DNA from 3 places in the Kitasatospora sp. NPDC058218 genome. Region 1 is predicted to be linked to each of the others. Evidence: riboswitches for the same ligand, from Rfam matches in the RefSeq annotation. Region 1 holds a riboswitch; each other region holds the start of a gene.
The links. A riboswitch is a leader RNA that binds a small molecule or an ion and turns the genes downstream of it on or off. The one in region 1 is predicted to bind S-adenosylmethionine.

Region 2: linked by a shared signal. The riboswitch ahead of thrC (threonine synthase) and the one ahead of ACFVYI_RS13370 (ABC transporter substrate-binding protein) in region 1 are both predicted to bind S-adenosylmethionine.
Region 3: linked by a shared signal. The riboswitch ahead of ACFVYI_RS01470 (aminotransferase class V-fold PLP-dependent enzyme) and the one ahead of ACFVYI_RS13370 (ABC transporter substrate-binding protein) in region 1 are both predicted to bind S-adenosylmethionine.

What each region holds. Positions count from the first base shown of each region.
Region 1 covers NZ_JBHVWC010000017.1:96,142-106,222, reverse strand. The annotation lists gene ACFVYI_RS13375 (ABC transporter permease) at 1-737, opposite strand, end outside; gene ACFVYI_RS13370 (ABC transporter substrate-binding protein) at 734-2,368, opposite strand; SAM riboswitch class IV at 2,629-2,738, opposite strand; gene ACFVYI_RS13365 (ADP-ribosylglycohydrolase family protein) at 2,944-4,026, opposite strand; gene ACFVYI_RS13360 (glutathione S-transferase C-terminal domain-containing protein) at 4,180-5,091, opposite strand; gene ACFVYI_RS13355 (GNAT family N-acetyltransferase) at 5,192-5,953, opposite strand; gene ACFVYI_RS13350 (hypothetical protein) at 6,162-6,347, opposite strand; gene ACFVYI_RS13345 (hypothetical protein) at 6,433-7,131, opposite strand; gene ACFVYI_RS13340 (hypothetical protein) at 7,365-7,907, shown strand; gene ACFVYI_RS13335 (Gfo/Idh/MocA family protein) at 7,995-8,924, opposite strand; gene ACFVYI_RS13330 (LacI family DNA-binding transcriptional regulator) at 8,968-10,050, opposite strand.
Region 2 covers NZ_JBHVWC010000013.1:1,135-11,215, reverse strand. The annotation lists gene groL (chaperonin GroEL) at 1-1,108, opposite strand, end outside; gene ACFVYI_RS10225 (cold-shock protein) at 1,559-1,762, opposite strand; gene ACFVYI_RS10220 (ubiquitin-like small modifier protein 1) at 2,366-2,644, opposite strand; gene thrC (threonine synthase) at 2,710-3,996, opposite strand; SAM riboswitch class I at 4,014-4,146, opposite strand; gene ACFVYI_RS10210 (glucosyl-3-phosphoglycerate synthase) at 4,296-5,333, shown strand; gene ACFVYI_RS10205 (trehalose-6-phosphate synthase) at 5,388-6,857, shown strand; gene otsB (trehalose-phosphatase) at 6,912-7,754, opposite strand; gene ACFVYI_RS10195 (DUF3263 domain-containing protein) at 7,865-8,104, opposite strand; gene ACFVYI_RS10190 (cupin domain-containing protein) at 8,208-8,552, shown strand; gene ACFVYI_RS10185 (extracellular solute-binding protein) at 8,587-9,858, opposite strand.
Region 3 covers NZ_JBHVWC010000002.1:95,548-105,628, reverse strand. The annotation lists gene ACFVYI_RS01475 (Lrp/AsnC ligand binding domain-containing protein) at 1-198, shown strand, start outside; gene ACFVYI_RS01470 (aminotransferase class V-fold PLP-dependent enzyme) at 209-1,588, opposite strand; SAM riboswitch class IV at 1,639-1,756, opposite strand; gene trpD (anthranilate phosphoribosyltransferase) at 2,059-3,135, opposite strand; gene ACFVYI_RS01460 (hypothetical protein) at 3,260-3,685, opposite strand; gene ACFVYI_RS01455 (heme-copper oxidase subunit III) at 4,081-4,701, shown strand; gene ACFVYI_RS01450 (c-type cytochrome) at 4,889-5,698, shown strand; gene ACFVYI_RS01445 (Rieske 2Fe-2S domain-containing protein) at 5,707-6,765, shown strand; gene ACFVYI_RS01440 (cytochrome bc complex cytochrome b subunit) at 6,762-8,426, shown strand; gene ACFVYI_RS01435 (GntR family transcriptional regulator) at 8,546-8,929, shown strand; gene ACFVYI_RS01430 (Ig-like domain-containing protein) at 8,996-10,081, opposite strand, start outside.

The sequences.
Region 1 (10,081 bases):
ACCAGGCGCAGCAGCACACCGGCGACCAGCAGCCCGAGCGCGAGGCCGGGCAGCACCGCGTGCCGCAGCACGTCGACGACCGCGGACCCGTCGCCGCTGCGGAGCGCGTCGACCAGGTACAAGCCGGTGGTACTGGTCTGGTCCTGCAGTTCCAGCTGGACGTCGATGCCCGCCCGGCCGGAGGCCGGGAACCAGCCCAGCCAGATCGCGAAGACCAGTTTCAGCAGCAGCCCGAAGAAGAAGACCGGGGTGGCGTAGGTGAGGATCGCGAACAGCCGCAGTGCGACGTCGGGCGCGCGGTCGCGGTAGGAGGCGGCGACCATGCCCAGCGGCAGACCGACGGCCAGCGCGACGAGCAGCGCGAAGCAGGACAGCTCGACGGTCGCGGCGCCGTAGGTGCGCAGCACCTGCGACACCGCCTGGTTGTCGGTGGCCGTCGTGCCGAAGTCCCCGGTGAACGTGGCGCGCAGGTAGTCGAGGTACTGGGTCAGCAGCGGCCGGTCGTAGCCCGCCCGGTGCAGTCTCTCCTGCAGTTGGGCCGGGGTCAGCCGGTCGCCGAAGGCGGTGGTGATCGGGTCGCCGGTGGCGCGCATCAGGAAGAAGACGACGCTGACCAGGACGAGCACGGTGGGGACGATGAGGAGGAAGCGGACGATCAGGTAGCGGGCGAGACCGTACCCGGCGGCGCCGCCGGTCGAGCCGACGGCGCCGGAGGCCTCCTGTACGGGGACGCTCACTTCTTCACGAGCTCCGCCCAGCGGAACTGGTACGCGCTGGTGAGCTTGGCGGGCACGCCCTCGATCCCGCTCCGGGTGACGATCGCGGTGGAGCCCTGGAGCAGCGGCAGCAGCGGCAGCGCGGCCGCGGTCGCGTCCTGCGCCTGCTGGATCAGCGCGGTGCGCTTGGCCGCGTCGGTCTCGGTCTCCTCCTGCTTGATCACCGCCCGCACGGCGGGGTCGGTGTAGCCGTTGTTCACCCAGTTGTTCTCGGCGTAGAACGAGGAGAGGTAGTTGTCGGCGTCGAGGTAGTCCGCGTACCAGCCGAGCTGGTAGAGCGGGTACTGGTCGGCGACGCGCTCCTTGCCGTACTGGGCCCAGGCGGTGGACTGGAGGTTCACCTTGAACAGGCCGGTGGCCTCCAGCTGGGTCTTGACCAGCGCGTACTCGTCCGCCGACGACGAGCCGTAGTGGTCGGGGTTGTACTGCAGGTTCAGGGTGACCGGGGTGCTCACGCCCGCAGCCGAGAGCCGCTGCGCCGCGGCGGCCTTGTCCGGCCCGCCCTGCTTGTCGCCGTAGAGCGACTTGAGGGAGGGGGTCGCACCGGTGATGCCGTCGGGGACGGAGCTGTAGAGCGGCTGGAAGGTTTTCTTGTAGACCTGCGAGGCGAGCTGGGCCCGGTCGATCGAGTCGGCGACCGCCTGACGGACCGCCAGGGCCTTGGACTGGTCGGCCTGTTGGGTGGCCGACCCGTAGGGCTGGGTCTTGAGGTTGAAGACGATGAACCGGATGCCGTTGCCGGAGCCGGTGTGCACCTCGATGCCCTGCTTGGTGGACAGGTCCTGGAGGTCGGTGATGGGCAGGGTGCGGTAGACCACGTCGATGGTGCCCTGCTGGACGTCGAGCTTGAGGTTACCGGCGTCCGTGTAGTACTTGAGCTGCACGTTCTTGGTCTTCGGGGTGCCGAGCTGCCCCTGGTAGGCGGTGTTCGCGGTGAAGGAGACCAGCGAGTTCCGGTCGTAGCTGCCGATCGCGTAGGGGCCGCTCCAGGGCTTGGCCGCGACGACGGCCGCGTCGTCGAGGACCTTGTCCGCGGGGAACACCTGCTCGTCCACGAGGTAGCCGGCCGCGGTGGAGAGGACCTGCGGGAACAGCGTGTCGTTGGCCGACTTGAGGGTGAACACCACCGTCGCCGGGTCCGGCGCCGCCACCGACCCGAGGTTGTGGAGCAGCGAGGAGGGGCCGTTCTTGTCGGCGATCGCCAGCTGCCGGTCGAAGCTGAACTTGACGTCGGAGGAGGTCAGTTCGTGTCCATTGGCGAACTTCAGGCCCGGCTTCAGCGTGACCGTCCAGGTGGTGGGGTCGGTCAGCGCGATCGCGGACGCGAGGTCCAGCGACACGTCGGACGAGCCGTTCCTGGCGCTGAGCAGGGTCGCGTAGACCTCGCTCTCGATCGTCCCGGAACCCGCGTCCCAGGAGCCCGCCGGGTCGAGACCGGTCACCTGGTCGGTGGTGCCGATGGTGAGGGCCTTCTCCGCCGTCCCGCCGCCGGCGGTCCGCGAGCTGGTGCAGGCGGTCAGGGCCACCACCGCCGCCGTACCGAGGGATATCACCGCGAGGCTGTGCCTGGTCGAACCGATGAGAGATGACATGGGAGTTCTCTGCTTCCGCACGCGTGATGGACGCGAGTGCGCCGTGCCCGGGGCGTGCCGGCGGCTGTGAACGGGGCCGTGCCGGTGTCCGGGCGGTGCGCATCGCGAAGGAGCCGATCACTGGACCGGTCCGGCCGGGCGGCCGTCCGGTGGTCAGCGGCGACAGAGTGCGCTGGAGACCAGCAGCAGGTCGATGTGGCGGCGGCTGAACAGCCCTGCCATTCCAACCTCCTGGTCTTGGCGCCGGCCCATGGCCGGAGCGATCGCGCTTGTGGAACGGGACGTCCACCGAGCCTTCACCTGGAGCACCCCACCGCGTCAGGGGGTTGCCGTCCGGCCAGCCAGGGCTTGAACACCGGAACTCGTGGCGCGCTGGAACCGTAGATCAACAAAACGACCGGCGTCAATGCCCGTTGAGAACGGGTCTGCGAGGAGGCGGCCGCGCTCGACCCTCCTCCCGCGCCGCCGCGCGGGGCCGGCCACGAGCGTCGGAGGGACCGGCCCTGACCCGCTGACCAGCGGTCATGGCACGCGACGGGGTGTTCCGGGTGACGACCGGGCGGGCCGGCCGGCGCTCACCAGCCGGGATAGCGGGGCCACCAGAGGGGGTCACGAGCCGGCCGGTAGTCGCCGCCACCGGGCGAATCGACGTACTCCTGCAACAGGTCACGCGCCAAGGTGTCGATCACCCAGGCGAGTTCGAGTCGGCTCAGCAGCCCTGCCGGCAGCGCCCCGACACCGTGCGCGGCACCGAGCAGCGCACCTGCCGTGCACGCCACCGAGCTGCCGTCGGGCGCACCGGCCGCGAACTCCAGGGCGGCGCGCACGGTGTCCCGGCCCGGGAGGCGCGAGACGACGAAGAGCGCGCCCAGCAGCGCCGAGGAGGCCGTCGCGTCCGGGGCGATCCAGGCGAGCTGCCCCGGGTCCGGGCTGCCCCCCGGCGCCTTCAGCAGGTCGAGGACGGTCTCCGGGGTCGCCGAGTGCGGCATGGGCAGGCTGCGGACCACGGCGTCGAACGGGTGCCCGTCGCCGGGCGAGGACGCCGTCCAGGCCGTGATCGGATCGCTCTCCGTGAGGCAGCGGGCCACCACCTGCGCCGCGCCGACCGCGGCGTCCTGCGCGTCCCGGGCGCCGTGGGTGAGGGCAGCGGTCCGGCGGACCGACAGGGCACAGTCGTCCGCGCCGGACAGCGCCCACAGGAGCCCGAGCGGCAGACCCCGGGTGAGCGCGTGGGCACCCCGGCTGCCGGTCACCGGCTTCTCCGGAGTGCCCTGGATCAGGCCGGTCAGCGCCGTGACGGTGGCCGGTGCGGAACCGCGACGCACCCCCAGGCCCGGCACCTGCACGAGCCAGCCGTCCGGCCAGGCGCTTCCGCCGCCGGCCGTCCAGCGCTCGGAGATCCGTTCGGGCTCGATCCCCTGGAGGACGGCCCAACGGCAGTACGCGTGCCACACCACGGACGGTGCGTGGCTGATGCCCCGGTGGTTCATCCGCACCGAGGCGCGGATCGCGCCCTCCGCGGTGAACGCCGCCAGCTGCGTGCTGACGCCGATCGGCAACGGCCCCTCGGCCGGCCAGCGACCCCGCAGCGCCCCGGCCGCGTCCCCCAGTGCCGACCCGAGCATGAGCCCCCGCGCCCGCGACTCGTCCACGGTCACCTTCCGCACCATCGCCCGCCCTTGCCCGTCCCCGCCCGTCTCGTCGACGACATCCCATCACACGGGTTCGATCGTGCGACCGCGAGCCGCTGCGCCGCCGCCGCACGGCCGGTGCCCCGGGGTCCGGCCCCGGGGCCCCGGCCGGTTCGGGGCTCAGGCGACCTGCGGGCGCTCCACCGGGGCGTTCCAGTCGGGGACGGTCGCGCCCGGCTCGGTGAAGGTGGCGAAGTCCGTCGTCCCGGTGAACGGCTTCTGCTGGTAGAGATCGCGGGCGTAGGCCCACAGGTGGGGGTACTCGGCCAGGCCGGGGGTGATGGTGCGGGCGCGGTTGGGCCCGACGTCGAAGCGGGCCAGCGTCACCCAGAGCCGCACGTCCGCCTCGGTCAGCCGGTCGCCCAGCAGGTAGCGGCTGGTGGCCAGCCGGCTGTCCAGCTCCGCGAAGGTCTCCAGCAGCGTGGCGCGGGCCGCCAGCGCGGCCTCCCCGGTGCCCGCCGCCGCGCCCGCGCCGTGGTTGACGGCCGGGCCCAGCCGGGCGTCCAGCGCGTCGATCTCGGCCCGGAGGTCCTCCGGGTAGGCGTCGGCCCCGTTGCTCCACCGGCCGAACTGCGTCGCGAGGTCGATGCCGATGGTCCGGAAGTCGTTGCTGACCACCTGTCCCGTCTGCCGGTCCCACAGCGTCGGCACCGAGATGTGCCCGTCGAAACCGGGCTCGGTCCGCTCGTACGCTTCGCGCAGCAGGGTGAACCCGTTGACCGGGTCCGGCCCGTGGGTCTCCCGGAAGGCCCAGCCCCGGCCGTCGCGCCCGCCGTCGACGTAGGAGACCGAGACGACGTCCTCCAGCCCGTTGAGCGCGCGCTGGATGGTGGTGCGCTGCGCCCAGGGGCAGAACCAGCCCGCGTAGATGTGGTAGCGGCCGGGCTCGGCGAGGAACCCGCTGCTGCCGTCGGCGGTGATCCGCCCGGTGAAGCGGTACAGCGGGCGCTCGTCGCCCGGGGCCCTGGTGATCCGGTACTCGCCGTGGACGGCGGTGTCGGCGGGGCTGGCGTAGTTCACGTTCTGGCTCACATCGAACTCCTTGGAAGGGGTGGAACGGTGCGGTGCTTCGGTGCTGCTTCGGTGCTTCTTCGGTGCGGTGGTCCTCGGGTGGGTCCGGCAGGGGCCGCCGTCACCCGTTCCGGTCTCCGCCGGGGACGCGCAGGCCGAGGAAGGTGACCTGCCGGCGCAGCCGGAACCCCAGCGACTCGTAGAGCCGGATCGCCGTGGTGTTGTCGGCCGAGGTGTGGAGGAACGGCGTGTCGCCCCGCTCACGGATCCCGGCCGCGACCGCCCGGACGAGCCGGGACCCGAGGCCCTGTCCCCGGTGCGACTCGGCCGTGCAGACGGCGCTGATCTCCGTCCAGCCCGGCGGGCGCAGCCGCTCCCCGGCCATCGCGACCAGGGCACCGCCGCGCCGGATGCCCAGATAGCCGCCGAGCTCGATGGTGCGGGGCAGGAACGGGCCGGGCCGGGCGTGCGCCACCAGGGCCAGCATCTCCGGCACGTCGGCGGGGCCCAGCCGGACGGCCTCCTCGTCGGGCACGGCCCGGACGCCTTCGTCCACCAGTTGGACACCCGGGCCCTGCATGAGGATCTCCCAGTCGGCCGGCACCGTGTCCGGGGAGCCGGAGGCGCTGACGACACCGCCCGGTCCGTACAGCGCCGCCACGTTCCGCCAGGTCTCCCGGTCGGGCCGGTCCGGGAGGGCCACGAACGGCGACACGTCGGCCGGGTAGCGCAGGACGTCGCCGTGCCGCTCGGCGAGGTGGGCGTGCGGGCCGAGCAGGGCGGCCCGGGCCGGGTTGTCCAGGGGGTGGCGGTGCGCGGCGCCGGAGGCGTCGTCCGTGGTGGGTGTGGTGTCGTCGGGGGTGAGCACGGGGTGCTGGGGCATGCGAAGCCGTTCCTCGATCTTGATCTTCTCGGTGTCTTCAGCGGAGACGTGGCCGGGCGTGACCGCGTGTGGCCGGGCGTGACCGGGCCTCGGGCAGGCACCGGGCAGGTGTCCGGCACGTTCCGGGCAGGCCGGAGGCAGGAGGCCGGTACGGGCCACGAGGGGCAGGGCTACCGGGCGCGCCGGGGCGACGGGCGGGTGCGGACCGTTACGGGCGACAGAGGCCGGTCGGCGAGCCGACGCCGTCGATCCAGCGGCGTCGCACGAGCCGGGCGCCACGGGCCCGGGTGCCGGTCACCGCGCAGTGGGCTCCGGACGACGGGCGGAACGCCGCGTGCGACAGCGGCGGGCGTCCGAAGACCACCCGCTCGTCCCGCAGTCGGCGTGCGTGCATCGCCCGTCCGTTTCGCGTCCGGCAACCGTGAAGGTCCACAGTACCGCTCAACGCGCCCGGGACCAGGGGCAATCCCGAATCGCGGTCACTGCAGGATGTTGATCGCCCGGGCGATGACGAGAGTGCCCAGGGCGAGGGACATCGCCGCCTGCGTCATCATCAGCAGTTTGGCCCACACCTTGATCGCCGAGACGTCGGTGGGGCTGAAGGCCGTCGCGGTCCAGAAGGAGAGCGACAGGTAGTCGGCGAACCGCGGCACCCAGCCGGCCGGCGCATGGTCCGCGTACTGCATCTCGGGGAAGACGAACGCCGGGTTCTCGGACGGACGGTGGGCGCGGGCGGCGGCGCCGCCGCGGTCCAGGCTCCAGTACCAGAGCGCGAAGGCGACCACGTTCGTCACCCAGACCACGCCGCCGGTCGCCAGCAGCCCGGTGGCGTTGTTGGCGAACAGGCTGTTGTCGGTCAGGATGTCCGCCACCAGGTGGACGCCCGCGAACATGTTGGCCACCGTGATGAAGCCGACCAGGAGCTGGGTGACGACCCGGAGCCAGGCGTTCTGGCGGTCGATCCGGCCCGGGTCCCCGACGACCAGCACCGCCAGCAGCGAGAACGTGGCGACCGGCAGCACCCACGCGGGATCGACCCGGTAGCGGCTCGGCAGCGTCACGTGGAGCACCGCGACGACCGTGACCGCGAGCACCACCGGCCACCAGTGCTCTCCCCGCGCGGCGGCCTGATCCGGCGTCACCCGCAGCGGATCGGTCGGGTCCGGGCTTGATGGCATGCCCCATTGTCACCTCGCCACCGGGATTGACGCCGACGGCTCACCAGTCGCACCGGACCGGGATGCGCGGCTCGGCGCCGGCCGGGTGAGCCGTCGGGTCGTCACGGCCGACGAGGACCCGGTGACCGGACCGTGCCGAAATCGTGCTGCCGGTTGAGAGGGTCGGTCCGTACCGGAACCGCGAGGGACCGGTCGCCTTCCCACCACAGGTCCGCAGCTCCTGGAGGAACCCCATGACCCGCACCAAGCGCCTCGCCGCCGCGGCGGCGGCCATCGCCGCAGCCGCCCTCGTCCCGCTGACCGCCGTCCCGGCCGACGCGGCGACCGGGCCCGCCACGCACTACGGGATGACCTGGGGGGTCGTCGCCTACGGGCCGGAGGGCACCGTCCAGGTCGGCGGACCGGCCGGCAGCCCGAGCGACGCCTACCACGGCGACACCGCGCCGTCGGCCTCACTTCCCGTACTCTGCCTCAACGTTGACGGCAGCCCGGCCCCGGCCGGCCTGACCATCGCCTTCCACAACGGCTGGGCCCTGGGTACGGTCGCGCTCAGCCAGCCGGTGAAGGGCTCCCGCCTCAACAGCCGCGCCGCGGCCGACAGCGTCTGCCAGGCCGCCTACGGCAGCGGCTGGCGCGAGGCCGAGTTCCACGACGGCCACTACGGCCCGAACCTCGAACAGACCGGCGGCTGGACCTTCTGGGCCTACGGCAACATCCCCAGCAACACCCGCTTCTGGACCGCGATCAACGACTCGCCGGCCAACCCCTGGAGCTGACCCCCATCACCACGGCCCCCACCATGACGACCCCCACCACGGCCGCCGCCGTCCGCTCCGGACGGCGGCGGCCGTGTCGTCCGAAGCTCAGGCGGACTCCAGGCGCCCGACGATCAGTTCGCACAACTCGTGGGTGCGCAGGGCGTCGTGGGCGTCGAGCGTCTTGCCGGCGCGGACGGCGTCGAGGAAGCCGAGGACGACCTGCTCGATGCCGCGCTGGCGGGCGACGGGGACCCAGTCGCCGCGGCGGCGGATCGTGGGCTGACCGCGGTGGTCGATGACGTCGGCGAGGTTGTGGACCTCGCGCTTGGAGTCGCCGCCGGACACCTGGAGGATCTCCTCCGTCGAACCGGAGACCCGGTTCATGATCCCCAGCGCCGTGAAACCCTCGCCGGCGAGGGTGAGCACGACGTGCTCGACCAGGCCGTCGCGCACCCGGGAGCGGACGTCCACGTGCTCGATCTCGCCGGGCACCAGGAAGCGGAGCACGTCCACCACGTGGATGAAGTCGTCGAAGATCATCGGGCGGGGCGCCTCGGGGAGGCCCTCACGGTTCTTCTGCAGCACGATCAGGTCGCGCGGCCGCTCCTTCGCCTGCACGTAGCCGGGCGCGTGGCGGCGGTTGAAGCCCACCACCAGTGAGCGGCCCGTGCGGTCGGCGAGGTCGACCAGCCGGCGGGAGCCGTCCAGGGTGTAGTCGAGGGGCTTGTCGACGTAGACGTCGACGCCGGCCGTGAGCAGCTGCTCGACGATCGGGACGTGCTGGTCGGTGGCGGCGTGCACGAAGGCGGCCCGGATGCCGCTGCCGATCAGCGCGCCCAGGTCGGTGAAGCGGTGCTCGGGGGCGATCCGGTGGGCGTCGCCGATCCGGTCGAGCTTGGCCCGGTCCCGGGTCATCAGCCGCAGGTCGAGGCCGGGCAGCGCGGTGAGGACCGGGAGATAGGCCTTCTGGGCGATGTCGCCGAGCCCGATCACCCCGACCGGGAGCAGCGCGTCAGGGGCAGGGGTCAGGCTCATCGGGTGCTCCAGTGGTCCAGACAATCATCGGCCGCGCCCCACCCTACTCGTCGCCCGCTCGCACCCCGGTCCGACGGCGGGTCCCTTCGGACCGCCGCCTGGACGAGGCGCGGATCTCCAGACGGGTGTCCACCAGCGTGCCGGTGGGCTCGGTCTCGCCGCTCTCCAGGGCCGCGACCAGGAGTTCCACCCCGGCCACCGCGACCAGGGCCGGCTGGAGGCTCAGCGTGCTGACCGGCGGGTCGGCGTGTTCGGCCGCGGCGTCCTCGCTGATGCACACCAGCAGCAGGTCCCCGGGCACCGTGCGGCCGTGCCGCCGGGCGGCGTCCAGGATCAGCGGCGGGCTCGCCTCACTGGCCACCAGCAGTGCGTCCGGCGGTTCGGCCGCGCTCAGCGCCCGTTCGACCGCCGCGATGGCCGGGCCGTTGCCGGGCCCGCTGGAGAACTCCTCGCGCGGTTCGGCGCCGTGCCCGGCGCACCAGGCCCGGTAGGAGTCGACCAGCGCGGCGTGGAAGCGGATCGCGGTGTCCGGCAGGACGAGGGCGATCCGTCGGGCGCCCTCGGCGCGCAGGTGGTCCAGAACCTCGGTCACGGCCGCGTCGGTGTCGATGTCCACCCAGAACGCGCCGGCCCGGCCCTCCACCGAGCGGTCGGTGAAGACCGGGATGCGGGCGGCGATGAAGTCCTCCACGATCGGGTCGCCGGCCATCGGGTCGGCGACGATGGCCGCGTCGAGCGGCAGGTCGGCCCACTCGCCCGGGCCCGAGCTGGTGGGCAGCATCACCAGTGCGTACCCGTGCTGCAGTGCCGCCTGGGCGGTCGCGCTGGTCAGCCGCGCGTAGTAGGGCGAGTCGAGGTAGGCCCAGGGGGAGGTGGCGAACTCCCCGACCGCGTACCCGATCAGCCGCGCGTGGCCGGCCCGGAGCAGCCGGGCGGTGGCGTTCGGCCGGTAGCCGAGTCGCCGGGCGGCCTCCCGGGCGCGCTCGCGGACCGCCTCGGACATCCGGCCGGTGCCGTTGAGCGCGGCCGACACCGTCGTCTTGGAGAGCCCGGCCTCGCGGGCGACGTCGACCAGGCGGACTCGGGGGGAGGCGGTCGGTCCGCCGCCGCGCGGGGTTTGCGTCATGTGCCGATGCTGCCACCCCCGGCCGCCTCGC
Region 2 (10,081 bases), on a different contig from region 1:
GCTTGGCGAGGCGCTCCTGGAGCTTCTCGCGGTCGTAGTCCGAGTCGCTGTTCTCGATCTCGGCACGGATCTGGTTCACGCGGCCGGCGACCTGGTCGCTGTCGCCGCCACCGTCGACGATGGTGGTCTCGTCCTTGGTGATGACCACCTTGCGGGCGGTGCCCAGCAGGTCGATGCCGGCGTTCTCCAGCTTGAGGCCGACCTCCTCGGAGATCACGGTGCCACCGGTGAGGATGGCGATGTCGCCGAGCATGGCCTTGCGGCGGTCGCCGAAGCCCGGGGCCTTGACGGCGACGGACTTGAAGGTGCCGCGGATCTTGTTCACGACCAGGGTCGACAGGGCCTCGCCCTCGACGTCCTCGGCGATGATGACGAGCGGCTTGCCGCTCTGCATGACCTTCTCCAGCAGCGGGAGCAGGTCCTTGACCGAGCCGATCTTGGAGTTGGCGATGAGGATGTACGGGTCCTCGAAGGTCGCCTCCATCCGCTCCAGGTCGGTGGCGAAGTAGGCGGAGATGTAGCCCTTGTCGAAGCGCATGCCCTCGGTGAGCTCGAGCTCCAGGCCGAAGGTGTTGCTCTCCTCGACGGTGATGACACCTTCCTTGCCGACCTTGTCCATGGCCTCGGCGATGAGCTCGCCGATCTGGGTGTCGGCGGCCGAGATGGAGGCGGTGGAGGCGATCTGCTCCTTGGTCTCCACGTCCTTGGCCTGGGCCAGCAGCTGGTCGGAGACGGCCGCGACGGCCTTCTCGATACCGCGCTTCAGGGCCATCGGGTTGGCGCCGGCGGCGACGTTGCGCAGACCCTCGCGAACGAGCGCCTGGGCCAGCACGGTGGCGGTGGTGGTGCCGTCACCCGCGACGTCGTCGGTCTTCTTGGCGACCTCCTTGACGAGCTCCGCGCCGATCTTCTCGTAGGGGTCCTCGAGCTCGATCTCCTTGGCGATGGAGACACCGTCGTTGGTGATCGTGGGAGCGCCCCACTTCTTCTCCAGCACGACGTTGCGGCCCTTGGGGCCGAGCGTGACCTTCACCGCGTCGGCGAGCTGGTTCATGCCACGCTCAAGGCCGCGGCGAGCTTCCTCATCAAAGGCGATGATCTTGGCCATCAGAAGTGGTCCTCCGGGACACGGTCGACTGCTCGGACCAAGGGGTGCCCGCGACGGACGGCCCTGGTGTGCGGGGGTCCTTTCCCCTACCGCTCCCGGGGGCCTCACCGACCCGGTCCGCTGTCACTCTCACACTGTGAGTGCTAACGCCAATGATTAGCACTCCGGGTAGGCGAGTGCAAGCCCAATCGCCCAACCCGCGAGCCGCGTCCGCCCCCGCGGGCCGCCCCCGCGGGCCCGTCGGCGACCCCGCGCCGACCCCGCGTCGGACCCTCGCCGCGCCCTCGCCGAACCCCCCGCCGACCCGCCACGGAGCCCTCCGCCGACCGCCCGCGCCGGCCCTCGTCGGACATGCCGACGGGCCCGTACGACATATGTCGTACGGGCCCGTCGTGAAGCAAGAGGTGCACCAGCCGATTGGGCCGAGCCGAACTCCTGGGGTCGGAAAGGTCAGACCGCGGCGCGGACCATGTCCGCCTGCGGGCCCTTCTGCCCCTGAGAGATCTCGAACTCGACCCGCTGGCCCTCCTCAAGGGTGCGGTAGCCGTCCATCTGGATCGCGCTGTAGTGGACGAAGACGTCCGCACCACCGTCGACCGCGATGAAGCCGTAGCCCTTCTCCGCGTTGAACCACTTGACGGTGCCCTGAGCCATTCCGAACTCCCCTAGTGCTGTGCTGGCCCTTCACGCGCCCGCAGGTCGCGGGCCCGGGTCTGGTTTGAGGCCGGCCCGGGGAACCCCCCCTGGGCGCAGCCGTGCACGCCACAATCGTCCGCGGAGACCACCGGAAGGCATCCGGTGAGCGGGTGATTGCGTCGACCGCGGCTGAATGTATCCGGATCGACGCCCTCTGCAACAGGGTCAACCGCCGGGAATTCACTCGGCCCGTCAAGGGACAGGCCAGGCCAAAGCGGGAGGAAATCGGCATTTCACGCCGGACATAGCGGACGAATTACCCAAATGCCTTCGAGAATTCTGACATCTGCCTGACATGTTTCACGGTCACGGCCCCGGCGCCGGTCTCAGCGGCCGGACAGACACCGGCAGTACGGGCGCGGACGGATTCGAGTACCGGAAGCGAGGGGGGAGGGGATGCCCTCTTCCCGGACGAGCGACACTCTACTCCCCCGGACCGAAAAATATTCCCGCCGGAATGCGACGGGCCGCTCGCACGTACGGAGAGCGGAATTCCGTACGTGCGAACGGCCTGGTCGGAAACGACCCGGCCGATAAACGACCTGGTCGGAAAGGGGCGGGTCAGCAGCCGCCGGCCACCGCGGGAATGATCGAGACGCTCGCGCCGTCCTTGATCTCGGTGGCCAGGCCCTCCGCGAAACGGACGTCGTCGTCATTGACGTAGACGTTGACGAACCGGCGCAGCTTGCCGGCGTCGTCCAGGATCCGGGCGGCGATCCCGGCGTGGTTCTTCTCCAGGTCGGCGATGACGTCGCCCAGGGTGGCGCCCTCGGCGGTCACCTCGGCGGTGCCGCCGGTGTAGGTGCGCAGGATGGTCGGGATGCGGACGGTGGCGCTCATGGGGGTCTCCTCGGGCGGAACGGCGCAACGGCGCAACGGCCGGGCTGCGGGGGGCTGCGGGTGGGTCAGGCGGACGCGAGGCCGGCGTCGCGGAACGAGGCCAGCGTCGGGCGGATGACGGCGGTCATCCCGGAGTCGGAGACGGCGTCCAGCGTCTTCAGACCGTCACCGGTGTTGATCGCGACGGTCTCCTTGGCCGGATCCAGCTGCCCGGTCTCCACCAGCTTCTTCAGCACGCCGACGGTCACCCCGCCCGCGGTCTCGGCGAAGATGCCCTCGGTCCGGGCCAGCAGCTTGATCGCGGCCACCACCTCGGCGTCGGTGACGTCCTCGACGGCCCCGCCGGTGCGGCGGGCGATGTCCAGCACGTACGGGCCGTCGGCCGGGTTGCCGATCGCCAGCGACTTGGCGATGGTGTTCGGCTTGACCGGCCGGATCACGTCCTGGCCGGTCTTGAAGGCCGTCGACACCGGCGAGCAGCCGGCCGCCTGGGCGCCGAAGATCCGGTACGGCCGGTCCTCGACCAGGCCCAGCTTGATCAGCTCCTGCAGGCCCTTGTCGATCTTCGTCAGCTGCGAACCCGAGGCGATCGGGATGACGATCTGCTCCGGCAGTCGCCAGCCGAGCTGCTCGCAGATCTCGTACGCCAGCGTCTTGGAGCCCTCGCCGTAGTACGGGCGCAGGTTGACGTTCACGAAGCCCCAGCCCTCACCGGCCGGGTCCCCGATCAGCTCGGAGCAGAAGCGGTTCACGTCGTCGTAGTTGCCCTCGATGCCGACCAGCTCGCCGCCGTAGACACCGGCCATCACGACCTTGCCCTGCTCCAGGTCGTGCGGGATGAACACGCAGGACTTGAAGCCGGCCCGGGCCGCCGCCGCGCCCACCGCACCGGCCAGGTTGCCGGTCGAGGAGCAGGAGAGGGTGGTGAAGTTGAACGCCCGCGCCGCCTCGATCGCACAGGCGACCACGCGGTCCTTGAAGGAGTGCGTCGGGTTGCCCGAGTCGTCCTTGACGTGCAGCTGGGCGGTGAACCCGAGCTCGCGGCCCAGGTTGTCCGCCTTCACCAGCGGGGTCCACCCCGGGTTGAGGTTCGGCTTGCCGGCGACGTCGGCCGGGACGGGCAGCAGCGGCGCGTAGCGCCAGATCGACGCCGGACCGGCCTCGATCCGCTTGCGGAGCTCCTCCGCGCCCTCGCTCCCGAAGTCGTAGGCGATCTCCAGCGGCCCGAAACACTCCAGGCAGGCGAAGCTGGGACCGAGCGGGAAGCGGGTACCGCACTCGCGACAGGACAGTGCGACGGCGGGGCCGAGATCAACGGTGGCGGGTGCGGGTGCGGCGGTGTCGATAGCCATGATGGCGGAGGCCTCTCTCCTCATCTTCCCCGTGACGCGGGCGCGCCACAGGACGGAATTGGCACCTGTCCCGCCGGGGCCCGAGGCCTGCCGTGCGAGAAGGTTGCCGGGACGTCAACGGGCCGTTCCCTCAGTCCCTCTGGATGAGCTCTGTGAAGTTGTGGTCCTGCTCAGCGGTGACCCCGGCGTGCGAAGGTCCGATCGCTGTACGAAGACTGTATCCGAAGGCGTCAACCCTGAACGGGACCGTCCGCCACGCGAGATGCCCTGTCCCACCCCGATCCGCCGAGGAGAGTTCCGTGCCCGCCGAACCGACACCCGCGCTCCTCCCGAAGGCGGCGTCCTGGCTGCGCCGCCGCTCCTGGAGCGCGGCCGACCGCCCGGTGCGCGCCCTGCTGGAGGCCAAGCAGGCGGCGGGCCCGGCCGGCACCGTCAGCGTGGTGCTGCCCGCCCTGGACGAGGAGGCCACCGTCGGCGACATCGTCCGCACCGTGCGCCGCGAGCTGATGGAGGAGCTGCCCCTGGTCGACGAGCTCGTCGTCGTCGACTCCGGCTCCGTGGACGGCACCGCCGCCGCGGCCGCCGCGGCCGGCGCCCGGGTGGTCCACCGCGACGACATCCTGCCCCGGCTGCCCGCCGCCCCCGGCAAGGGCGAGGTGCTCTGGCGCTCGCTGCTGGTCACCAGCGGCGAGATCGTCTGCTTCGTCGACGCCGACCTGCGGGCCTTCGACCCCACCTTCGTCTCTGGGATCATCGGCCCGCTGCTCACCGAGCCGGACATCCAGCTGGTCAAGGCCATGTACGACCGCCCGCTCGAAGTGGCGTCGAGCGGCTCCGCCACCGGCGACGCCGCCATCGTCCCCTCCGGCGGCGGGCGGGTCACCGAGCTGGTCGCCCGCCCGCTGCTCAACCTGCACTGGCCGGAACTCGCCGGTTTCGTTCAGCCGCTCGGCGGCGAGTACGCGGCCCGCCGCTCACTGCTCGAACGGCTGCCGTTCCCCACCGGCTACGGCGTCGAGCTCGGCCTCCTGGTGGACGCCCTGGAGTTCGCCGGCCTGGACGCCCTCGCCCAGGTGGACGTGGGCGTACGCCACCACCGCCACCAGGACGGCCAGGCACTCGGCCGGATGGCCGCCACCATCTACCGCACCGCCCTGGAACGCCTCGACCGCACCCACCGGCTGAAGGCCTCGGCCGACCTCGTCCACCCGCTGCTCACCCAGTTCACCCGCGACCCGCGGACCCGCGCCTTCACCGCCCACACCCACCCGGTCACCGCGGTGGAACGGCCCCCGATGCACACCGTCCCCGAGTACGCGAACCGCCACGGCGGTTAGGTCCGGGGGCCGGGCGGGGGTTTGCCGACCCGGACCCACGGCAACATGCCAACCATGGGCGATCTCACGACCGAACGTTCGAGTGCGACCGGTTCCGCCGCCGTCCTGGTGGCCTCCAACCGGGGACCGGTGTCCTTCGGCACGGCGGACGACGGCACCCTGACCCTGCGCCGAGGCGGCGGCGGGCTGGTGTCCGGGCTCTCCGCGATCGACGACCCGCACGCCGTCTGGGTCTGCGCGGCGCTCGGCGACGCCGACCGCCGGGCCGCCCGGGAGGCCCCCCAGGGCCGCCTGGACCGCGCCGGCCACGAGGTCGGCGGGCAGGCGGTCCGGATGCTCGACATAGCTCCGGAGACCTTCGCCCGCGCCTACAACGGCGTCGCCAACTCCACCCTCTGGTTCGTCCACCACCTGCTCTACGCCACCCCGACGGCCCCCTCCTTCGGCGCGGAGTTCCGCGTCGAGTGGCAGGCCTACACCGCCTACAACGCCGCCTTCGCCGACGCCCTCGCCGCCGAGGCCGCGCCCGGGGCCGCGGTGCTGATCCAGGACTACCACCTCTCGCTGGCCCCGGCCCTGCTCCGGGCCGCCCGCCCCGACCTGCGCATCGGCCACTTCTCGCACACCCCGTGGGCCCCGCCCGAGTACTTCCGACTGCTGCCGGACGACGTCGCCGAGAGCGTCCTGACCGGCATCCTCGGCGCCGACCGGGCCGGCTTCCTCACCCGCCGCTGGGCCCTCGCCTTCGCCGACTGCTGCGCGGCCGTCCTCGGCGCAGCCGTCGACCGCGACGCCCTCACCGTCACGCACGCGGGCCGCACCACCCGGCTCGGCGTCCACGCCCTGGGGGCCGACGCCGACTTCCTGCGCGAACGGTCCCACCGCCCCGACGTCGACGAACGGCTCGCCACCCTGCGCGAGGCCGTCGGCGGGCGCCGCACCGTCGTCCGGGTCGACCGCACCGAGCTGAGCAAGAACATCGTCCGCGGCTTCCAGGCCTACCGGCACCTGCTCCGCACCCGCCCCGAGTGGCTGGACCGCGTCGTCCACATCGCCTTCGCCTACCCGTCCCGCACCGACCTCGCCGAATACCGCGCCTACACCGCCGAGGTGGAGCGGCTCGCCGCCGAGATCAACGCGGAGTTCGCCACCGCGGACTGGCAGCCGCTGATCCTGCACGTCAACGACGACTTCCCGCGCTCGCTCGCGGCCTACCGGCTGGCCGACGTCGCGCTGGTCAACCCGATCCGCGACGGGATGAACCTGGTCGCCAAGGAGGTCCCGGTGGTTTCCGACCACGGCTGCGCCCTGGTGCTCTCCCGCGAGGCAGGCGCCCACGCCGAGCTGGCCGACGACGCCCTGACCGTCAACCCGTACGACGTCATCGCCACCGCCGAGGCCCTGCACACGGCGCTCACCATGCCGGCCGACGAACGCGCCGACCGCACCAAGCGCCTCGCCGCCGCCGCGACGGCGCTGCCGCCCCAGCAGTGGTTCCTCGACCAGCTGGCGGCACTGGGCTGACGGCCGCGGCACCGGCCGGCGGGCCGCCGGCCGGTGCCGCGCGTCACCGCGCCGTCACCGCCGGGCGAGCGCCGCCTCCAGCTCCGTCAGCAGCTCCACCACGCCGGCCGGGCCCGCGACCACCAGGTCCGCCCGGTCGGCGAGTTCGCGCACCGGCGCGTCGCCGTCGACTGTCCCGCTGCACACCAGCAGCCCGGCCAGCCCCTCCCCGCGCAGCTTCTCCACCGCCGCGAAGGCCGCCACGTCCCCCAGGTCGTCCCCCGCGTACAGCACCGCCCGGGCGCCCCGCTCGCGCAGGAAACCGGTCAGCGCGGCCCCCTTGTCCACCCCCGGCGGCCGCAGCTCCAGCACCAGCCGCCCCGGTTCCACCACCAGCCCGTGCTCGGTGGCCAGCGCCTCCACCGGCGCGCGCAGCAGCTCGAACGCCTGCTCCGGTGCCTCCGTCCGCCGGGTGTGGACGGCCAGCGAGCGCCCCTTGTCCTCCACCCACGTCCCCGCCGGCGCCCCGGCCCGCGCCAGTACGCCGTCCAGCGCGGCCCGTGCCTGCGCCACTCCCGGGTGCGCCGGTGGCGCCGTCAGCTCGCCGCCCTCCCAGCGCTCGGCCCCGTAGTGCCCGAGCACCACCACGCCCTCGACCGCGCCGAGCCCCCCGTACTCCACCGCCAGGGCCGCCGGCCGACCGGTCACCACCACGATCGCCCCGACCCTGGGCGCCAGCCCCGCCAGCGCCCCCGCCACCCCCGGATGCGCCCGTGCCGCGCTCGGATCCGCCACGATCGGCGCCAGCGTCCCGTCGAAATCGAGCGCCACCACCGCCTCCCGGGGCGCCCGGAGGATCGCCTCCAACCCCGTCCGCCCGGCCTCGGTCCCCGGCTTCGCCATCTCCTCAAGAGCCATGCCGGGACCCTACCCAGCCTCCCGGGCCCGACCCTCCCGCGCGCGCCCGAACGGCCGCGCGCCCCGGCCCCGTCGCCGGCCCCGTGCCCGCGCCGTACGGCCCGCGCCGGCTAGCGGGCCGCGCGGCGCGCCTCCCGCACCCGCCGCAGCCGGTTCACCAGCACCGGCGCGTGCGCCAGCGCCTCAGGCCGGTCCAGCAGGGCGTTCAGCAGCTGGTAGTACCGCGTACTGGAGAGCCCCAGCTCCTCCCGGATCGCCCGCTCCTTGGCCCCGGCCGTCCGCCACTGCCGCCCTTCGAGCTCCAGCACCGCCGTGTCCCGCTCGTCGAGCCCGTCCGTGCCCGCACCCATCCGCGCCCACCTCCGTCCACCACTACGGAGTGTCATTCTCCCCCGGGGACCGGACACACCTTGCGCCCCCCGCCGGGTGCCGGCCCGGGTTAGCGTCAGCCCCATGACGCCCAGCTTCGCCGTGCACGTCCCGACCGCCGACCTCGAACCCGACCCGCTCGACCCGGCCCAGATCGTCTCCGGCACCCCCGAGGTCTCCGGCCGCGTGCTCTCCGAGTCCCCCGACGGCCGCCAGCTGCGCGGTCTCTGGCAGATCACCCCCGGCGTGGTCACCGACGTCGAGGCCGACGAGATGTTCGTGGTGCTCAGCGGCCGGGCCACCATCGAGATCGACGGCGGCCCGACCCTGGAGGTCGGTCCGGGCGACTGCGCCGTGCTGCGGGCCGGCGACCGCACCACCTGGACGGTCCACGAGACCCTCCGCAAGGCCTACGCCATCACCCTCTGACGTCCGCCGCACCCGCCGGCCGGCCCGGGATCCGTCACTTGCGGACCCGGGCCGCCTCCTTCACCGCGGACTCCTGGAGCCCCTCCAGCACCTGCTTGGCGTCGCCCGTCACGGCCCCGCCGATGCCCGTCTTGATCCGGTTGCTGACGTCCGCCCAGGCCGGGTCACCGAACGGGTAGAAGCTCGCGTTGGTCAGCCCCGCCGCGAACTGCTTGAGGTCCTCGTGCCTGCCGCCCTTGGTCACCTCGGTGAAGGCGTCCTGGGTGACCGGCAGCAGGTTGTACGTCTCGTCGAACTTGAGCTGGTTGTCCTTGGCGTACACGAAGCTCAGGAACTTCCGGATCTCGTTCCGGTGCCCGTTCGCCTTGAACGCCATCATCCAGTCGGCCACCCCGAGGCTGCCCGTCTTCGCCAGCCCGTCCTTCTTCGGGATCGGCGCCGTCCCGAAGTCGATCTTCCCCTTGGCGGCCATCCGCAGCAGCGTCGGGTGCCCGTTCAGCATCGCGACCTTGCCCGCCGCGAAGTCGGTGAACATCGGCGTGCGGTTGGTCTTCCCCGGGTCGGGGTTGGTCAGCTTGGTGTCGACCAGGTTGGTGCGCAGCCAGTTGAAGGTGGCCTGGTTCTCCACGCTGTCGATGGTGTAGTTGCCGACGTCGTCGGAGAGGCTCCCGCCACCGCTCAGCGTCCACAGCATCGACTCGGCCGGGGCCTCCTCCGGGCCGAGCGGCAGCCCGTACGGCGTGACCCCGGGCACCTTGGCCTTGATCTTCTCGGCGGCCTGCCGGAGCTCGTTCCAGGTGGTCGGCGGCTGGGTGATCCCGGCCTTCTGGAAGACCGCCTTGTTGTAGAAGAGCACCCGGGACGAGGAGACGAACGGAATGCCGTACTGCGTCCCGAGCACCTGCCCGGCGTGTGCGAACGACTCCATGATGTTGGCCTGGGTCTCCAGCGAGAGCACGTCCCCGGCCGGGTACAGCCGGTTCGCCACGGCCTGGTCGGCGAAGCCGCCGGTCTGCAGCAGGTCGGGCGACTTGCCGGCGGCCACCAGGTCGTCGACCCGCTTGCCGATGTCGGTCCAGCTCGCCACCTCGACGTCGACCTTGATGCCCGGGTTGGCGGTCTCGAAGCGCCGGGCGACGTCGTCCCAGTACAGCTTGGAGCTGGTCGCCGCGTCCTCGCCGTAGTCGGCCGCCACCAGCTTGAGCGTGACGGTCTTGTCGTCCTGGCCGCCGCAGCCGGTGAGCAGCAGCGCTCCGGCCAGCGCGGTGCCGAGCAGCCGGGTGGGGGCCTGGGCGCGTCTGATCAACGCGGGTACCGCCTTCGGGGGGTGAAAGGAAGCGGGGGAGCCGGACGGGGGGATCCGGCAGGGGGGAGGCGGCAACACTGCCAAACACAGTGCACAGTGGTCCACACCTGTGGGCCGTCCCCGCCGGGTAGTTATCGAAGTGCGGAGGTCATTGCACGATGCGCAATGAAACGGCGTGAAAACCGCCCGCGCCGGGCCCGCGCAAAGTGCCGCACACCACATG
Region 3 (10,081 bases), on a different contig from region 1:
AGCGAGGTCTACTCGGTCACCGGCGGCTACGACCTGGTGGCGATGGTGCGGGTACGCCGGCACGACGACCTCGCCGAGGTGATCCCCGGCCGGCTGAACAAGGTCCCGGGCGTGGCCCACACCGAGACCCAGATCGCCTTCCGCACCTACTCCCAGCACGACCTGGAGACCGCCTTCGCCCTGGGCCTCGGCGAGTAGCCTCCCCCGCTCAGCCCTCGCGCCGGCCCCTGTCGATCTGCACAGTGGCGACGCAGCGGCCGCCCTCGTTGCGGTAGCTCCAGGCCGCGCCGTCCGTGACCAGCTCGCGGACGGCGGTCAGGAACCGCTCGATGTGCTCGTCCGGGGTGCCCGCACCGAAGCTGACCCGGATCGCGTTCAGGCTGCGCTCCCCCGGCAGCGACGCCTCCGGCGCACCGCACTCGGAGGGCGCCACGTCCTCGTCGCCGAGCAGGGTGCGCACCAGCGGGTGCGCACAGAACAGGCCGTCACGCACCCCGATGCCGTACTCGGCGGAGAGCGCGGCCGAGAAGTGCGAGCTGTTCCAGCCCTGGACGACGAAGGAGAGCACACCCACCCGGGCCGAGTCGTCGCCGAACAGGTTCAGCACCCGCACCTGCGGGACCTCCGCCAGGCCGGCCTTCAGCCGGGCGACCAGCTGCCGCTCACGGGCCTCCAGCGCGTCGAAGCCGGCCTCGGTCAGCGCCCGGCAGGCCGAGGCGATGGAGTAGGCGCCGATCACGTTCGGCGAACCGGCCTCGTGCCGGGCCGGGCCGGTGTGCCACTGCACGGCCACCGAGCCGTCGGCCTCCCGGGCCACCGTGCGGGTCGCACCGCCGCCGGCCAGGTACGGCTCGGCCTCGTCCAGCCAGTCCGCCCGGCCGGCCAGCACCCCGGCGCCGAACGGCGCGTAGATCTTGTGCCCCGAGAAGGCGATCCAGTCCACGCCCAGCTCCCGCACCGAGACCCGGTGGTGCGGGGCGAGCTGCGCGGCGTCCAGCACCACCCGGGCCCCGTGCCGGTGGGCGGTCTCGGTCAGCTCGGCGACCGGCCAGAGCTCACCGGTGACGTTGGAGGCGCCGGTGACGCAGAGCAGCTTGGGGCCCTCGGGGGCCTCGGCCAGCGCGGCGTCCAGGGCGGCGACCGCCTCGGCCCGCGAGCGCGGGGCGCGCAGGTAGGTGACGCTCAGCCCGGCGTGGCGCCAGGGCAGCAGCGAGGCGTGGTGCTCGGTCTCGAAGGCGAAGACCCGGGTACCGGCCGGGACGGCGCCGGCCAGCAGGTTCAGCGAGTCGGTGGTGGCCCGGGTGAAGACCACCTGGTCGCCCTCCCGCAGGTCGAGGAAGTCCGCGACGGTGCGGCGGCTCTGCTCGAAGAGGTCGGTGGAGAGCTGGGAGAGGTAGCCGGCGCCCCGGTGCACGCTGCCGTAGTAGGGGGCGTAGGCGGCGACGTCGTCCCAGACCCGCTGCAGCGCCGGGGAGCTGGCGGCGTAGTCGAGCGCGGCGTAGGTGACCTTGTCACCGTTGACCAGCGGGACCTCGACGTCGTGGCCGAGGACGGGGAGCGGGGCGCAGATTTCGGTGGCGACGGACATGGGGGTGCACTCCTTCGACGGGTAAGGACCCCGGGAGTGCGTGTCACCGGCGTCCGCGCTTGTCGCGCGGACGGATTGCCGCGAGACCCGGTCCTCACCCAGGGCACCCCGCCACGGACGGAGGGTTGCCGGACAGCCAGCTGGGGCTTGACGCTGTCACTCATGACCTGGCGAAGACTCTAGGTCGCGTCCGCCGAGTGGTCAAACAAGAGTCCACCATCCGGACTGCTTTGTCGCCCGCTCGCCTCCGGGCCGCTTAACCCGGCGCCGACGGTCGGCGCGGCCCTTCGGCTCGGGGCGGGTTTGGCGCGGGGCGGGGCTCAAGACGGGTGGGGCGGGGCTCAATGCGGGCGGGGCGGGGCTCAATGCGGGCGGGCGGGGCGGGGGTTCGGCTCCGGGTTGGGGCGGGTGGGGCCGGAGGGTGCGCGAAGGCCCGCGGGGGGTGTCCCCCGCAGGCCTCAACTGTCGGTTCATGACCTGGTGGTGGCCTCCGACCAGCGGCGGAGCAGGTCCTGGGCGGCGCCCGAGTCGATGGCCGCCGCGGCCCGCTCCATCCCGGCCGCCAGTTGCTCGGCGAGCGGTGCGTCGGTGAGGTCCAGCGCCACCAGCGCCGTCGCCGTGTTCATCAGGACGGCGTCCCGCACCGGCCCGCGCTCGCCGGCCAGCAGCCGGCGCGCGACGTCCGCGTTGAAGGCCGGGTCGCCGCCGCGCAGTGCCTCGATGCCGGTCAGCTCGATGCCGACCTCGCGCGGGTCGAAGGAGGTCTCGGTGACCTCGCCGTCGCGCACGATCCAGATCCGCGAGGTGGTGGTGATGGTCAGCTCGTCCAGGCCGTCGTCGCCGCGGAAGACCAGCGCGGTGGATCCGCGCCGGGCCAGCACTCCGGCGATCAGGGAGGCCAGCCGGGTGTCGAAGCAGCCGATGGCGTGCGCGGTCACCTTGGCCGGGTTGGTCAGCGGGCCGAGGGTGTTGAACGCGGTGGGCACCCCGAGGCCGCTGCGGGCCGGGGCGGTGTGCCGCATCGCGGGGTGGAACTTGGCCGCGAAGCAGAAGGTCAGCCCGACCTCCTCGGCGACCTCGGCGACCCGTCGGGCCGAGAGGTCCAGATTGACGCCGAGCTTCTCCAGCACGTCCGAGGAGCCGCTCGCCGAGGAGGCGGCCCGGTTGCCGTGCTTGACCACCTTGGCGCCGGCCGCCGCGGCGACGATCGCCGACATGGTCGAGATGTTGACGGTCTTCGCCCGGTCGCCGCCGGTGCCCACGATGTCCACCGCCGGGCCGGGGATGGAGAGCGGTTCGGCGTGCGCGTACATCGAGTCCACCAGGCCGACGATCTCGTCGACCGTCTCGCCCTTGGCCCGCAGGGCGACCATGAAGCCCGCCATCTGCACCGCGGACGCCTCGCCGCTCATGATCCGGTCCATCGCCCAGGCGGTGTCCGCCCGGCTCAGGTCCTCGCCCCGCAGCAGTGCCGAGAGGATGTCCGGCCAGGTGCGGACCACCTGCACGGGGTCCTTGCCGCCGTTCGCAGGGTTCACGTTCACCATGGCTGACTCCAGCTCTTGTCGGTTCCCCGAGGGGATGTCCGTAAGGATGGAGCCAGCCTATCGAGCGGCGGGACGCCACCGCCCCGCCGCGGCCTTCACTTCTCTCGTACTGAGACGCGCCCCTCTACCGGGCGGCCGGCGCCCGCTTCGCCAAGCGGGCCCGGAGCAGGGCGGCGGCCGCCTCGGCCAGCGCCACCGGGTCGACCGGGTGGGAGATGGCGGCATCGGCCCGGCTCCAGGCGGCCAGCCAGGAGTCCTGCGGCCGGCCGATCAGCACCAGCAGCGGCGGGCAGCCGTAGATCTCGTCCTTCAACTGCCGGGCGAGCCCCAGGCCGCCGGCCGGCACCGCCTCGCCGTCCAGCACGCAGAGGTCCACGCCCCCCTTCTCCAGTGCCTTCAGCACCGCGGGGGTGGTCGCGCACTCCAGGTAGGTCAGCTCCGGCAGATCCTCGGCGGGCCGGCGGCCGAGGGCCGTCAGCACCTGCTCGCGGGTGTTGCGGTCGTGGCTGTAGACGAGAACGGTCAGCGTCTCGTCGGTGGTGTCCGCCATGGGCCCTGCTCCCTCAAGTGTGATCCGGACCACGTTCGCCTCAACCCGGATGCTACTCCCGATCACCGCCCGCCGAGCCACTCCCGCGCGATCCATCTCAAGCCGCCGCGCCCACGACTCACCCGCTCGGAGGACAGCTCGTCACCCCCGGCGGCGCGGTCCACCCGTACGGCCGACGCAACGGCCGATCCCTTACTCCCGACCGCCCCCGAAGGGGTGGAGCGACACGCGGGGCAACAGGGTCGAAGGCGCCTTCGAGGAACCGTCAGAAAAGGGACACGCCGCTGCTCAGCCGCCATCCGGACCCCTCGACGGCCGTCACCGGGGCATACCGCACGCACCGGACACTCCGAGGGAGACCCCCCGGCGTGAAGACGGAATAAGGGACCGACATAATGTCCGTCGTGGCGACAGCAACAGCAGTAGAAACCGGGCACGCGCACGGATCGGTCAACCGGCCGAACATGGTCAGCGTCGGAACGATCGTCTGGCTCAGTTCCGAGTTGATGTTCTTCGCGGCCCTCTTCGCGATGTACTTCACGCTCCGCTCCGTCAAGGGAGCCGAGTTCTGGAGCGAGAAGGCGCACGCCCTCAACGTGCCCTTCTCCTCGGTCAACACCACGATCCTGGTGCTCTCCTCTCTCACCTGCCAGCTCGGCGTGTTCGCTGCCGAGCGCGGGGACGTGAAGAAGCTCCGCTCGTGGTTCGTCATCACCTTCGTGATGGGCGCGATCTTCATCGGCGGCCAGATCTTCGAGTACACCGAGCTGGTCAAGAAGGACGGCCTCTCGCTGTCCTCCGACCCGTACGGCACGGTGTTCTACCTGACCACCGGCTTCCACGGTATGCACGTGACGGGTGGTCTGATCGCCTTCCTGCTGGTCCTCGGACGGACGTACGCAGCCAAGCGCTTCACGCACGAGCAGGCCACCGCCGCCATCGTGGTGTCGTACTACTGGCACTTCGTCGACGTCGTGTGGATCGGCCTGTTCGCGACCATCTACCTGATCAAGTAACCAGCTGATCAGGTCGCTGGCCACCGGCCCCGGGTCCCGCCCTCACCGGCGACGGCCCGATTTGCCGGTGCCTACGCTCCCAACCGACCGACCGCGCGCGCAGCCCTAGACAGGCCGCCTCGTGCCGGCCAGACCGGCCGCCGGGTGCACCCACCAGTCGACCAGATCCTGACACCGGGGTTATTCCGTGAAAAAGCTCTCCGCACGACGGCGCCACCCACTGGCGGCGCTGGTCGTCCTACTTCTCGCCCTGGCGGCAACCGGGGGGCTGTACGCCGCGTTCGCGCCCGCCGACAAGGCGCAGGCCGACGTCGCCGCGCAGTCGCTCGCGATCGATGAGGGCAAGAAGCTCTTCGCCGTGGGCTGCTCCTCCTGCCACGGCCTGAACGGCCAGGGCAGCAGCGACGGTCCCAGCCTGGTCGGCGTCGGCTCCGCCGCAGTCGACTTCCAGGTCGGAACCGGCCGCATGCCGGCCCAGCAGCCCGGCGCCCAGGTGCCGGCCAAGAAGAACATCTACGCGCAGGCGGAGATCGACCAGCTCGCCGCCTTCGTGGCTTCGCTCGGCCCCGGCCCGGTGATCCCGACCGAGGAGCAGTACACCTCGACCAACCCCGAGGACCTCTCCAAGGGTGGCGAGCTGTTCCGCACCAACTGCGCCCAGTGCCACAACTTCGCCGGTCAGGGCGGTGCCCTGACCAAGGGCAAGTACGCCCCGTCGCTGGAGGGTGTGGACGCCAAGCACATCTACGAGGCCATGCAGACCGGCCCGCAGAACATGCCGTCGTTCCCGGACACCACCATGCCCGAGGAGCAGAAGAAGCAGATCGTGGCCTTCGTCCGCCACACCACCAACGATGAGCCCAACCCCGGCGGTCTCACGCTCGGCAGCCTCGGTCCGGTGACCGAGGGTCTGTTCGGCTGGATCTTCGGTCTCGGCACGCTCATCGCGGTCGCGATCTGGGTCGCCGCCCACACCACCAAGGCCAAGAAGTCATGAGCCACGACATGTCAGAAGAGAAGCTCCCGGAGTCGCACGGCTCCGCCGGGCACCACGAGGTGGCCGCCCACGGCGATCCGTTCGCCGACCCGGGCCTGCCGGCCCACGAACCGCGTCGCACCGACATCGACGAGCGGGCCGCCAAGCGGGCCGAGCGTCAGGTCTCGCTGATGTTCGTGGTCTCGATGCTCGCCACCGTGGGCTTCATCGCCTCCTACGTGGCCATCGACCCGGACAAGATCGTCTTCATCTGGCCGCTGGGCCACATCAGCGCGCTGAACTTCGCGCTGGGGATGACGCTCGGCGTCGCGCTGTTCTGCATCGGCGCGGGCGCGGTCCACTGGGCCCGCACGCTGATGTCGGACCACGAGATCCCGGCCGAGCGCCACCCGATCGAGGCCGACGACGAGGTCCGCGCGGACGTCATCGAGCAGTTCAGGACCGGCGCCGCCGAGTCCGGCTTCGGCCGCCGCAAGATGATCCGCAACACCCTCATCGGTTCGATGGCGCTGGTGCCGCTCTCCGGCGTGGTGCTGCTGCGCGACCTGGGGCCGCTGCCCGAGGACAAGCTGGCGCACACCGGCTGGCGCGAGGCCACCGATGCCAAGCCGCTGCAGCTCATCAACATGAACACCAACCTGCCGATGAAGGCCGAGGACCTCATCGTCGGCTCGCTGACCTTCGCCATGCCGGAGGGTCTGAGCACGCACGACGAGGACTTCCAGCAGCAGATCGCCAAGGACGCCCTGATGCTGGTGCGCATCGCACCGGAGGACATCAAGGACAACGAGTCCCGGGAGAAGGGCTTCGAGGGCATCCTCGCCTACTCCAAGATCTGCACCCACGTCGGCTGCCCGATCAGCCTGTACGAGCAGCAGACCCACCACGCGCTCTGCCCCTGCCACCAGTCGACCTTCGACCTGGCGGACGGCGCGCGCGTCATCTTCGGCCCGGCCGGCCACCCGCTGCCGCAGCTGAAGATCACCACTGATGAGAAGGGCTTCCTGATCGCCACCGGCGACTTCGACGAGCCCGTCGGCCCGAGCTACTGGGAGCGTGCTCGATGAGTAGCGCGAGCAGCACCACCTCCGGTGCCGCCAAGCCCGCCGGCAGCACGCGTGCCAAGCCCGCCAACAAGTGGGAGCAGGCTGCTGACTGGACGGACGGCCGGCTGGGGATCTACTCCCTCGCCAAGGCCAACCTGCGGAAGATCTTCCCGGACCACTGGTCCTTCATGCTGGGCGAGATCTGCCTCTACACCTTCGTCATCATCATCCTGACGGGTGTCTACCTGACGCTGTTCTTCAAGCCCAGCATGGGCGAGGTCATCTACGACGGCTCGTACGTCCCGCTCAAGGGCATCCCGATGTCCGAGGCGTACGCGTCGACGGTGGACATCAGCTTCGAGGTCCGCGGCGGTCTGCTGGTCCGCCAGATCCACCACTGGGCCGCGCTGGTCTTCGTGGCGGCGATGCTCGTGCACATGCTGCGCGTGTTCTTCACCGGCGCGTTCCGCAAGCCCCGTGAGATCAACTGGGTCTTCGGCTTCCTGCTGCTGGTCCTGGGCATGTTCGACGGCTTCTTCGGCTACTCGCTGCCCGACGACCTGCTCTCCGGCACCGGCATCCGGTTCATGGAGGGCGCCGTCCTGGCGACTCCGCTGATCGGCACCTACATCCAGATGTTCCTGTTCGGGGGCGAGTTCCCCGGCCACGACATCGTGCCGCGGTTCTTCACCATCCACGTCCTGCTGATCCCGGGCATCATGCTCGGCCTGCTGGTCGCGCACCTGATCCTGGTCTTCTACCACAAGCACACCCAGTGGGCGGGCCCGGGCAAGACCGAGAAGAACGTCGTCGGCATGCCGCTGATGCCGGTCTACATGGCCAAGGCCGGTGGCTTCTTCTTCCTCGTCTTCGGTCTGATCGCGGTCATCTCCGCGGTCGCCTCGATCAACCCGATCTGGGCGTACGGCCCGTACCGCCCCGACCAGGTGTCCACGGACGCCCAGCCGGACTGGTACATGGGCTTCTCCGAGGGCCTGATCCGCATCATGCCGGGCTGGGAGATCGGCCTCTGGGGCCACACCCTGAACCTGGGTGTGTTCATCCCGCTGATGGTGGTCTTCCCGCTGGTCCTGGTCTCCATCGCGGCCTACCCGTTCATCGAGGGCTGGGTCACCGGCGACAAGCGCGAGCACCACATCCTGGACCGCCCGCGCAACGCCCCGGTCCGCACCGCGCTGGGTGCCGCCTGGATCAGCCTGTACCTGGTGCTGCTGGTGGCCGGTGGCAACGACCTGTTCGCCACCCACCTGCACCTGTCGCTGAACGACGTCACGTACTTCGTCCGGGTCGGCTTCTTCGTGATCCCGGTGCTCACCTTCATCATCACCAAGCGCTGGTGCCTCGGCCTCCAGCGCCGGGACAAGGAGAAGGTGCTGCACGGCCGCGAGACGGGCGTCATCAAGCGCCTGCCGCACGGCGAGTTCATCGAGGTGCACGCGCAGCTGCCGCAGGGCGAGCTGCACAAGCTCACCGCGCACGAGCAGCAGCAGCCGTTCGAGCTGCCGGCCGAGACGGACGAGAACGGCGTGGCCCGCAAGGCCGGCATTCTCACCCGTACCCGGGCGAAGGTCTCCCGCGGTTACTTCGGTGAGGGCAGCCAGATCCCCAAGCCCACCGCCGAGGAGCACCACGAGATCACCAGCGGCCACGGCCACCACTGATCCCGTACGCACCCCCGCGTCACCCCCGAGGGCCGCTGACCAGAGTTCTTCCTGGTCGGCGGCCCTCGGGCTTTCCCCGTCCGCACGTCCCACCGCGCGTCCCACCGTCAGGAGCCCTCGTGGAGCTGTCCGTCGACCCCGCCGCCGCCACTCCCCCGTACGAGCAGATCCGCGAGCAGATCGCCGAGCAGGCCCGCACCGGCGTACTGCCGACCGGGCTGCGGCTGCCCACCGTCCGGGCCCTGGCCGAGCGGCTCGGACTGGCCGCCGGAACGGTGGCCCGGGCCTACCGCGAGCTGGAGGCGGACGGGGTGGTGGAGACGCACGGCCGGCGCGGCACCCTGATCGCCGCCACCGGCGACACCGCGCACCGGCTGGCCGCCGCCGCGGCCACCGAGTACGCCGAGCGGGTCCGGCGGCTCGGGGTGCCGGCGGCGGACGCCCTGGCGGCCGTGGCGACCGCGCTGCGGCTGGCCCCGCAGGGGCCCGGTCAGGAGGGCTGAGCGGGCCTGCGGGGCCGGGAGGGGCGGCAGGGGTCGGGAGGGGCCGCCGGGGGCCGGGAGGGGGTGTCAGATCTCCGGGCGGATCATCCCGGTGGCGGGGGCCCGGGAGGCCGGCGGCGTGGTGCTGAGGGGCTGTCCGAGGGCGCTGTGCTTGACCCAGTCGGTCCAGGAGACGTTCCAGTCCCCGAAGCCGTTGCCGAACGGCTCCATGCTCGAACCCTGGCTGTTGACCACCGTGACCAGGTCGCCGACCCGGGTGTTCTGGTAGAACCACTTGGCGTTCTCGGTGCTCATGCCGGTACAGCCGTGGCTGACGTTCGCCACGCCCTGCGAGCCCACCGACCAGGGGGCGGCGTGCACGTACTCACCGCTCCAGGTCACCCGGGTGGCCCACTCGACGTTCAGGTCGTAGGCCTCCGAGCTGCCGGAGGCTATGCCGATCGTCTCGCCGCTCATCCGCACCTGGCGCTCCTGGCCGAGCACCACCTTGACGCCGTTGCGGGTGTCGAAGCCGGGCTTGCCGGTGGTCACCGGTATGGTCCGGACGACCTCGCCGCCGCGGGTCAGGGTCAGCTCGTGGGTGGCGGCGTCCACCACCGACTCCACCCGCTCGCCGATCCGCAGCGACAGCGCGGAGCGGTCGCCGCCGTACAGGCCGTCCGCGATCCGGCTGCCGGTGCCGTCGAAGACGAGGCTGACGGTGGTGCCGGTCGGCCAGTACTCCGCCGGCCGGAAGTGCAGGTTCTTGTCGTCCACCCAGTACCAGCCGCCGGTGACGGCGGGCTGCGAGGTGACGGCGAGGGATCGCTCCACCTCCTGGCGGGCCTGCGGGTCCTTCACCGCCTCGGAGAGCTGGACGGTGAGCGGCTGGCCGACCCCGTAGAGGCCGGTGCCGGAGGAGTCCGGGCCGAGCTTGGCGGTGAGCAGCCGCTGTCCGGCCAGCGTGCTGAACCCGGCCGTGGTGTCGCCGCGGCCGCCCTTGCCGTCGTCGGCGGCGATCCGGACGGTGTACGCGGTGGCCGCCTTCAGCCGCCCGGTGGTCTGCCAGCTGAGCTGGTCCGCCGAGAGCTGTCCGGCCACCACCCGGCCGTCCGGGCCGACCACCGTGACGTCGGTGAGCCGGCTGCCCGGGACGGCGGTCACCGTGACGGG